One region of the Kitasatospora sp. NBC_01302 genome, then DNA from elsewhere that is predicted to be linked to it. Evidence: riboswitches for the same ligand, from Rfam matches in the RefSeq annotation. Region 1 holds a riboswitch; each other region holds the start of a gene.

Region 1 (2,189 bases):
GTCGCTGCCAGCGGAGCCGCGGGTCGAAGTCGACCTCGGAAGGCCGGGTCCGCGGGTGCCAGCTGCTCAGCAGGTAGGCGCTGTCGTGGACCACGAAGGCGCTGAACCGCGATCGCATCAGCTGCTCGGCGGTGGCCGCCTCGGCCTCGCCCCGGTGCAGCCTGCGGCAGCAGTCGGCGTAGCTCGCCGGCCGGCCGCAGGGGCAGGGGAGAGACCCGTCGGACGCGGCGGGCGCGAGGGCGGGGGCGGGCCTGGCCGGGCGGGTGCGATTGCTGCGCTTGGACATGACCCCATTCTGACGGGCCCCGGCGGTGCCCGGTGACAGTCCACCGGGCACCACCTGACCGGGCACTCCCTAGGAGGGGAGCTGCAGGTGCTGCCCGGGGAAGATCAGGTCGGGGTTGCCGCCGACGGTGCCGAGGTTCTCCTGGTAGAGCTGCTGCCAGTTGTCGACGTGGTGGTCCATCGCGATGGCCCAGAGCGAGTCGCCGCTCTGCACCGTGTAGCCCTGACCGGCGTCGCTCTGCCCGGTCGGGGCCGCCTGGCCGGTGGTGGGGCCGACCGGGGCCGCGGGCACGGCCGGTGCGGGTGCCACGGGAGCGGTCGGGGTGGTGTCGCCGACTGGGATCTGCGTGCTGCCGGGGGCGAGCGGGGACGGGGTGGTCGGCGCGTTGCTCTGCTGTGTGCCGGGGGCGGTCGGTGCGGCCGGGGGCGTGGTCGCCGTCGGGTTCGGGCTCGCGCTGGGGGCGGGCGTGCTCGGCGCGGGTGCGCTCGGGGTCGGCGAGGCGGTCGGGGTGGTCGGGCCGCTGGTCGGCGCGGTGGAGGGTGCGGTGGTCGGCGCCGTCGGCGTGCTGCTGGGCGTCCCCGTCCCCGTCCCCGTCCCCGTGCCGGGGGCCGGGGTGGTGGGCGCAGCCGGCGTGGTGGCCGTCGTCGTGGGCGTGGGGCTCGGCGTGGGTGCCGCGGTGGGCGCGGTCACCGGCGCGGGCGAGCCGACCGGTGCGGGGGTACCGCTCGCGGGCGGCGTGCTGGGCGCGGTGGGCGCCGCAGGCGCGGTCGTCGGGTTGCTGCTGGGCGTTCCGGTCGGCGCGGCCAGCCCGGCCACCGCCGCGCAGCTGCCCCAGACGCTCGGTCCCTGGCTGGCGAGCAACTGCTCCGCCACGGCGATCTGCTGCGCCTGGGTGGCGTGCGAGGCCTGCGCCGCGTACTGGTCGCCGCCGTTCGCGACCCACTGGCGCTGGGTGAGGTGCAGTCCGCCGTAGTAGCCGTCGCCGTTGTCGGCGGTCCAGTTGCCGCCGGTGACGCACTGGGCGAGCGAGTCCCAGGTGGTGACCGGCGCGGCGTGCGCGCCGGTCGCGGTGAGCAGCGGCAGGGCGACGCCGACGCCGGCCACGGTCGCGGCGGCCACGGCGCGATCGGTCTGGGTCGGGCGGCGGTGCCGGCCCGGGCCTGAGAACACCCCGGATATGCCCATGGAACATCCCTCTCCGCACGCCTGCGAGGTGAGCTGTCGGGTTCGGGCCGGGAGGCTGGCCCGGCCGCCCGCCCGGACGGATCCGGCGGACGGCTTCACCCCTAGCCGCGTGGGGACGGCGCTGAACCTGGGTCCCCCGCGCCTGCCCAGAAGTCGGTGATCGAGGACCCGGAGCGCGGTGGGCAGGACTCGGCGTACCTCGTCCGGGCACCCGCGTCGGCGGGTTGCAGGGAGACTAGACGGATCATCACTCCGATAACAACCCCGCATCGCACACGTCACACAAGAATCACGGAAGCTGCGCGGTGCTCCGTATCGACACCTCTTGCGCGTACTGCGTCAGGTCCGCCCGCCCGACGGGTGACGAACCCGCCCGGCGGGCGGGTGTCCGCCGCTAGGTTGGGCGCTGGAACCGTCATCGACCGACGGACCGTCAACTCGACGCAGAGGAGAGGCCCATGGCCGACGAGGCCAAGATCCGTGAGCTGTTCGCCTCCCGGATCAACGGGGTGCTGGTGACCCTGAAGCGGGACGGACGGCCGCAACTGTCCAACATCCGCTACGCCTACGACCCGGCGAGGGAGCTGATCCGGGTCTCCGTCACCGCGGACCGGGTGAAGGCGAAGAACCTGGCCCGGGACCCGCGGGCGAGCCTGTACGCGACCAGCGAGGACTTCTGGACCTGGGCGGTGGCCGAGGGCACCGTCGAGCTGACCCC
Region 2 (2,189 bases), 3.9 Mb from region 1:
CGCGGTCAAGCGGATGCGCACCTACCTGGCCGAGCTGATCCACCGCAAGCGGGCCGACCCCGGGGACGACCTGATCTCCGGTCTGATCCGGGCCAGCGACCACGGTGAGCACCTCACCGAGAACGAGGCCGCGGCGATGGCGTTCATCCTGCTGTTCGCGGGGTTCGAGACCACGGTCAATCTGATCGGCAACGGCCTGTACTCACTGATGAACCAGCCGCTCCAGCGGGCCCGGCTGCAGGAGTCCATCGCGCGCGGCGAGCGCGGGCTGCTGGCCACCGGGGTCGAGGAGTTGCTGCGCTTCGACGGCCCGGTGGAGCTGGCCACCTGGCGGTTCGCCACCGAGCCGTTGACCATCGGCGGGGTGCGGATCCCGGTGGGGGACCCGGTGTTGGTGGTGCTCGCGGCGGCCGACCGGGACCCGGCCAGGTTCGAGCGCCCCGACACCCTTGACCTGGCCCGCCGGGACAACCCGCACCTCGGCTTCGGGCACGGCATCCACTACTGCATCGGCGCTCCGCTGGCCCGACTTGAGGGCCAGGCTGCACTCGCCACCCTGCTGACCCGGTTGCCCGATCTCCGGCTCGCCGCGGACCCCGCCGAACTGCGGTGGCGTGGCGGTCTGATCATGCGCGGCCTGCGCGAACTCCCTGTTTCGTTCATGCCCGAAGCTGCCGCGAAGTGACGGAACGGCAGCTCTGACGGCGTGTCGAAGTCCGTTGTCCGGTGCGGTCTGAATGACCATCAACCCGGACAAACAAGACCAGTTGGTAGGCGATCGATCGCGCTCCGTAATTTTCATGTGATGTACGCGATATGAGCTTGTGATCGGTCCGTCAATCTGCTTACCCTCCCTGGAGTTCGCTGCTGCGAACCCCGGAGTGCGGAACGCCGAGTCCTGCCCGTCGCGCTCCCGGGACACCGACCGACACCCGGGCAGGGGCGGGGGACCCAGGATTTTCTGCCGTCTCCCACGGCTAGGGGTGAAGCCGCGTCAGCGGCCGGGCCAACCTCACGGGCCCGAACCCGACAGCTCACCTCGCAGGCGTGCGGAGAGGGATAGCTTCATGCTGCTCACTGGCAATGGCCGGCACCGCCGTCGTACCCAGGCCGAGAAGGCGATCGCCGCGGCCGGCGTGGCCGGCGTCGGCCTCGCGGTTCCGCTGCTCACCGCGACCAGCGCGCACGCCGCCCCGGTCTCGGTCTGGGACCAGGTCGCCAACTGCGAGAGCACCAACAACTGGTCGATCAACAGTGGCAACGGTTTCTACGGTGGCCTGCAGTTCACCTCCTCGACCTGGGCCGCGTACGGCGGCACCCAGTACGCCGCGCAGGCCAACCAGGCCAGCAAGGCCCAGCAGATCTCGGTCGCCGAGCGGGTGCTGGCGGACCAGGGCCCGGGCGCCTGGCCGGTCTGCTCGGTCAAGGCCGGGCTGAGCAAGGGCGGCGCCTCGGCCGCCCTCGACGCGAGCGCCGACTCGGGCGCGGCCCAGCAGCAGAGCGCGCCGCAGGAGCAGTCGGCGACCCGGCAGTCGAAGCCGCAGCCCCAGCAGCAGGCCCAGCCCCAGCAGCAGACGCAGCCTCAGCAGTCGGCCGCGCCGAACTTCCCGGGGAAGGCCGGCTGGGACGCGGACGGCAAGGTGTTCTGGTACCAGAAGGACGGCGGCTGGTACTGGACCAGCCACCAGAGCGTGTACAACCAGTACGCCGCCCCTGCCCAGGCTCCCGCCCAGGCCCCGGTCCAGACCCCCGTCCAGGTCCCCGCTCCTGCCGCGCCCGCCGCTGCGGCGCAGGCCGCCCCGGCCGGTCACGGCTACACGGTGCAGGCCGGCGACACCCTCTCCTCCATCGCCCGGGCCCAGCACCTGACCGGCGGCTGGCAGCAGCTGTACCAGGCCAACCACTCGACGGTGGGCGGCGATCCGAACCTGATCATGCCGGGCCAGCAGCTGCACTTCGGCTGACGGGCCGACGAAAGCGCGCGGGGTGCCCCGGGACGTGGCCCCGGCGACGCCCCGCGCGCTTTCGAGTGAACTACTCGCGGGTAGCCGAGCCACACCGTGAGACGGCACCCAGGCCTGGACGGCCCGGGCGGCCGGTGCGGTTAGGCTCTGGTCGTAACGACTCCGTTCCACGTCCGCAGGACCGCTTCCGTCTAGGAGATGCCTCGTGCCGTCCATTGATGTCGT
Region 3 (2,189 bases), 620 kb from region 1:
GGGCGCCGGCCGCCGACCTCACCGCGCGCGAGGCCGCCGTGCTGGACCTGCTCGCGGACGGCCTGACGGACCAGCAGATCGGCCGCCGTCTCGCGGTCTCCACCCGCACCGTGGACAAGCACCTGGAACACGCCTACGCCAAGCTGCGGGTGCACAGCCGGGTGGCCGCCGCGGCGGCCTGGCGCGGCACCGGCTGAGCCCCGGTCCCCGCGTGCTTGCGGGGACCGGGGCTCAACGGGGGCTCGACGGGCTCAGACCCGCTTCGGGGTCCGCTTCAGCGCCGGTTTCAGCAGCTGAAGTCGATCAGCGAGAACGACTCGTAGTGGTCGGAGGTGTAGTAGTCCGACCCGTCCTCGCCGGTGATGATTCTGCGCGTGCCGCGGGTGGGCGCACCCGGCGTGACGACCGTGTACTCCTGGTAGTAGCCGTTCGGCTCGCTGGGCAGCACGCCCTCGCGGTTCTGGAAGGTCTCGCCGTCCTCGGAGTACGGGAACGGGCCGCCCTGGGCGATCAGGTTCAGCGTGTCGTCCGCCTGGCTCGGCAGCGCCGACTGGCAGATCGAGCCGCTGACGTCCGCGTGGGCGTCGGCGGCGAAGACGGCGGTGGGGGCCAGGGTGAGCATGCTCACGGTGACCACGGAGGCGGCACGCGACTTCAACGCGCGTAGAAGAGTCTGCATGGCAAGCAGTCTGGGGGAGCGTCAGGAAGTCTGGGAAGGTGCTGGGAGCACGCCAAGAGACTTTTCATGTCCATGTAACTGGATGGCGGTCCAGGTGATGCGATGGCGTCGCTTTCGGTGCTGGTGTGACAGGTGTGACTCGCCTGACATTGATGATGATCATGTCATCTGCCTACCCTGCTGGCGCCCGCCACCCAGCGGCGGGCCCAGCCCCCGGGACCGCCGAGTCCTGCCTGCCGGTGGCCGGCCCCGGAGCACCGCACCAGGCAGGAGCGGGGGACCCAGGTAGTGCCAGCCGTGCCCCGCCCGCCTGCGCCCGCAGGCCCACCAGGCACGCCCGGCTAGGGGTGAAGCCGCCACCGGAATCCGTCGGTGGCCGGGCCATCTTGCGGCCCGAACCCGACAGCTCACCTCGTAGGCGTCGCAAGAGGACTCCCCGTGATACCCACCTCCACCCCGCTGCGCCTCGGCGTCGTCGTCGGAGCGCTCGGCCTGCTCGCGGTGCCCGTCGTCGGCCAGGCCGATGCCTGGGCCCGTACGTCCGGCACCGCCGTGCCCCAGGTCACCCAGGACCGGCTGGCCCCCGCCACGGCCACCGCCGGCGCCTCGACCACCGCCGCGCTCACCCTGCACGCCGCCTCCTGCTTCACCGCGAAGACGGTGGGGGTCGGGGTGCGCGACGCCGCCGGCAACAACCTGGACTTCCCCGGGAACCTCGGCAACCAGCAGATCTGCCCGAGCGGCCTCTCGCTGACCACCGGCGCGCGCAGCTTCCCGGCCGGTGCGTACCAGATCTTCGGCTTCTTCCAGGACCAGGCGGGTGCCTGGCACAACCTGACCACGCAGACCCTCACGGTCTCGGCGGCCGGCACCCCCACCTCCACCCCGGCCCCCGCCCCGACGCCCGCGCCTTCGCCGTCGCCGAGCACGCCGCCCGCCACCGGCGGCTCGCCGGTCGCCGGCAAGACGCTGACCTGGTCGGACGAGTTCAACGGCCCGCTGGACGCCACCAAGTGGAACGACAGCACCACCACCGCGTACAAGTACGGCACCCACAACCCGGACGACAACAAGCTCGACTGGCTCGACCCGTCCGACGTCTCGGTGGCGAACGGTGTGGCCACCTTCACCGCCCAGCCCTCCAGCCACACCCTGGAGAACGGCAAGCAGGCCTGGACCACCGGCCTGCTCACCACCGAGGGCACCCAGCAGGGCTTCAAGGTGAAGACCGGCGACTACGCCGAGGCCCGGGTGCAGATGCCCTCCGCGCCCGGCGCCTGGCCCGCGCTGTGGACCTGGGCGAACGGCGGCAGCGAGATCGACTCCTTCGAGTACCACCCGGACAACCCGAACCTGCTGGAGCTGACCAACCACGTCAACCCGGCGCACGACTACCTGACCGACGCCACCGACGTGAAGCCCGGCCAGTGGGTCACCATCGGCACCTACTACGGCGCCAACTCCGTCGACTGGTACGTGAACGGGGTCAAGGTCTACTCGGACAACACCG
Region 4 (2,189 bases), 5.1 Mb from region 1:
ACCGATACGAATATTTGATCCCAATTCGGACAGCGGAACGGCCGTCCGACGCCGAAGGCCCGGTCTCCAGGAGGAGACCGGGCCTTCGGGGACGACGGTGCGTCAGGGGCGGATGATCGCCGCGATCGGCATCACCGTGGCCGACTCGTAGCGGACCACGGCGCCGGTGTGCGGGGCGTGGATCATCTGGCCGCCACCGACGTACATGCCCACGTGGTGCATGTCGCTGTAGAAGACCAGCAGGTCGCCGGGCTGGGCGTTGGCGATGTTGGTGCCCTCGTTGGTACCGGCCGAGGCCTGGTCCTGCGAGGTGCGCGGCAGCGAGACGCCGGCCTGCGCGTAGGCCCACTGCATCAGGCCCGAGCAGTCGAAGGAGCTCGGCCCGGCGGCACCGTAGACGTACGGCGAACCCAGCTTGCTGACGGCGGCGGCGATCGCGGCCTGCGCGGCCGAGCTGCCGGCACTCGGCGTGCTGGGGGCGGCCGTGGTGGAGCCGGTGCTCCCCAGGTCGGTGCGGGAGGAGCCGCGCGAGGCGGTCTGCGCGTCGGTCTGGGCCTTGGCGGCGGCGGCGGCCTTGGCATGCGCGGCGGCCTGGTCGGCCGCCGCCTTGGCGTCGGCGGCAGCCTTGGCCTCGGCCGCGGCCATCGCCTGGCGCTGCTGCTCGGTCAGCGTGTTGAGCAGGTCCTGAGCCTGCTTCAGCTTGGCCTGGACGGCGTCCTTGGCGGTCTTCAGCTGCTGCGTGGTGGCATCCAGCTCGGCGAGCTTGCCCTGCGCCTCGGACTTGTCCTGGTCGAGCTTGCGCTGCTGCTCCTGGAGCTGCTTCAGCGTCTCGCTCTCGGTGCTGCTCATCTGGTTGAGCGAGCTGGCCTGGCTCAGGAAACCGTCCGGCTTGCTGGAGAGCATCAGCTGCACGGTCGGCGAGATGCCGTTGCTGGCGTACTGGTCGGCGGCCACCGAGGCCAGCCCGGACTGCAGGTTGGTCACCTGGTCCTGCTGCCGCGCCACCTCGTCCTGCAGGTCACTGACCTGCTTCTGCAGGGTCTGCTGCTTGGCCTGCGCGCCGTCGTACTGCTGGGAGGCCTGCTCCGCCTGGTTGTTGAGGTCGTCGACCTGGGACTTGACCTGGTCGAGCGAGGGCGCCGGGTCGGCGTGCGCCGCCCCCTGCGCGGAGAGCGCCACGGCGGTCGCGGCGGCAGCGGTCAGGATCGACGCGCGAGTACGGCCGACGGGCTTGGGACGACGATGGGACGCCACGAATCCTTCTTCCTCCGACCGCCTACCGGGTGAGCTGACGGGTTCGGGCTGGAAGAGATGCCCTACGACGCCTCACCGGCCTGACGGCCGACCTGGCGCCGATTCACCCCGAGGAACGTGGTTCCCCGGCTCCGGTCCGCAGCTCCCCGGTGAGGGGGTCCCCGTCGGGCAGTCAACTGCCCGTGCTGCTTTCCAGACTCGGCGGTAACCCCCGCTGCCACCCGGGTCGGGTGATCACCATCGCGGTGGTCTGATGAGCGACCCTAGTAACAACTCTGTGATCCGTTCAAATCCTTGTCAGAAAAAACGCCTAACTTTGACTCTGGGTGCTATGGAGATCACCCGCGCGTGATCATGCCGGATACGAACAGGTGGCCCCCGTCACACCGCACGGGTGACGGGGGCTCAGCGGCGGTCGGCGCGCGCCGGGGCGACGGCGGGTCAGACCCGGCGGATGATGAAGGACTCGCCCATCGTGGTCGGGTCGGCGATCCGCACCACGTCACCGGTGTGCGGCGCGTGCACCATCTTGCCGTTGCCGATGTACATGCCCACGTGGTGCCGGTCGCCGCCGAAGATGATCAGGTCGCCCGGCTGCGCCTGGGACAGGCTCGGCACCGCGGTGCCCACCGTGGCCTGCTCCTGCGAGGTGCGCGGCAGCGAGACGCCGGCCTGCGCGTAGGCCCACTGCATCAGGCCCGAGCAGTCGAAGGTGGTGGAGCCGGTGGCGCCCCAGACGTAGGAGTCACCGAGCCGGCTGAGCGCCGCCTGCACCGCCTGGCCGGCGTAGCCGCCGGCCGCCGGGAGGTCGAGCGAGCCGAGGTCGGTGCGGGCGCTGCTGCGCGAGGCGCGGTCGGCGGCCTGCAGCGTGGCGCGGTCCGAGGCGCTCAGCGAGTTGAGCAGCTTCTGCGCCGCGGCCAGCTTGCTCTGCACGT

What was found. Region 1 has a riboswitch for cyclic di-AMP ahead of OG294_RS06845 (LysM peptidoglycan-binding domain-containing protein). Riboswitches for the same ligand answer to the same signal wherever they lie in the genome.
Region 2: another riboswitch for cyclic di-AMP. It lies ahead of OG294_RS23725 (LysM peptidoglycan-binding domain-containing protein); the one in region 1 lies ahead of OG294_RS06845 (LysM peptidoglycan-binding domain-containing protein).
Region 3: another riboswitch for cyclic di-AMP. It lies ahead of OG294_RS08760 (glycoside hydrolase family 16 protein); the one in region 1 lies ahead of OG294_RS06845 (LysM peptidoglycan-binding domain-containing protein).
Region 4: another riboswitch for cyclic di-AMP. It lies ahead of OG294_RS29325 (C40 family peptidase); the one in region 1 lies ahead of OG294_RS06845 (LysM peptidoglycan-binding domain-containing protein).

The regions. Positions count from the first base shown of each region.
Region 1 covers NZ_CP108404.1:1,534,713-1,536,901, reverse strand. Annotated here, with positions in the region: gene OG294_RS06850 (YchJ family protein) at 1-286, opposite strand, end outside; gene OG294_RS06845 (LysM peptidoglycan-binding domain-containing protein) at 356-1,405, opposite strand; cyclic di-AMP (ydaO/yuaA leader) riboswitch at 1,474-1,640, opposite strand; gene OG294_RS06840 (PPOX class F420-dependent oxidoreductase) at 1,930-2,189, shown strand, end outside.
Region 2 covers NZ_CP108404.1:5,450,042-5,452,230, forward strand. Annotated here, with positions in the region: gene OG294_RS23720 (cytochrome P450 family protein) at 1-685, shown strand, start outside; cyclic di-AMP (ydaO/yuaA leader) riboswitch at 914-1,062, shown strand; gene OG294_RS23725 (LysM peptidoglycan-binding domain-containing protein) at 1,068-1,964, shown strand; gene eno (phosphopyruvate hydratase) at 2,170-2,189, shown strand, end outside.
Region 3 covers NZ_CP108404.1:2,158,518-2,160,706, reverse strand. Annotated here, with positions in the region: gene OG294_RS08770 (helix-turn-helix transcriptional regulator) at 1-197, shown strand, start outside; gene OG294_RS08765 (ribonuclease domain-containing protein) at 287-679, opposite strand; cyclic di-AMP (ydaO/yuaA leader) riboswitch at 983-1,114, shown strand; gene OG294_RS08760 (glycoside hydrolase family 16 protein) at 1,118-2,189, shown strand, end outside.
Region 4 covers NZ_CP108404.1:6,674,391-6,676,579, reverse strand. Annotated here, with positions in the region: gene OG294_RS29325 (C40 family peptidase) at 103-1,254, opposite strand; cyclic di-AMP (ydaO/yuaA leader) riboswitch at 1,258-1,408, opposite strand; gene OG294_RS29320 (C40 family peptidase) at 1,696-2,189, opposite strand, start outside.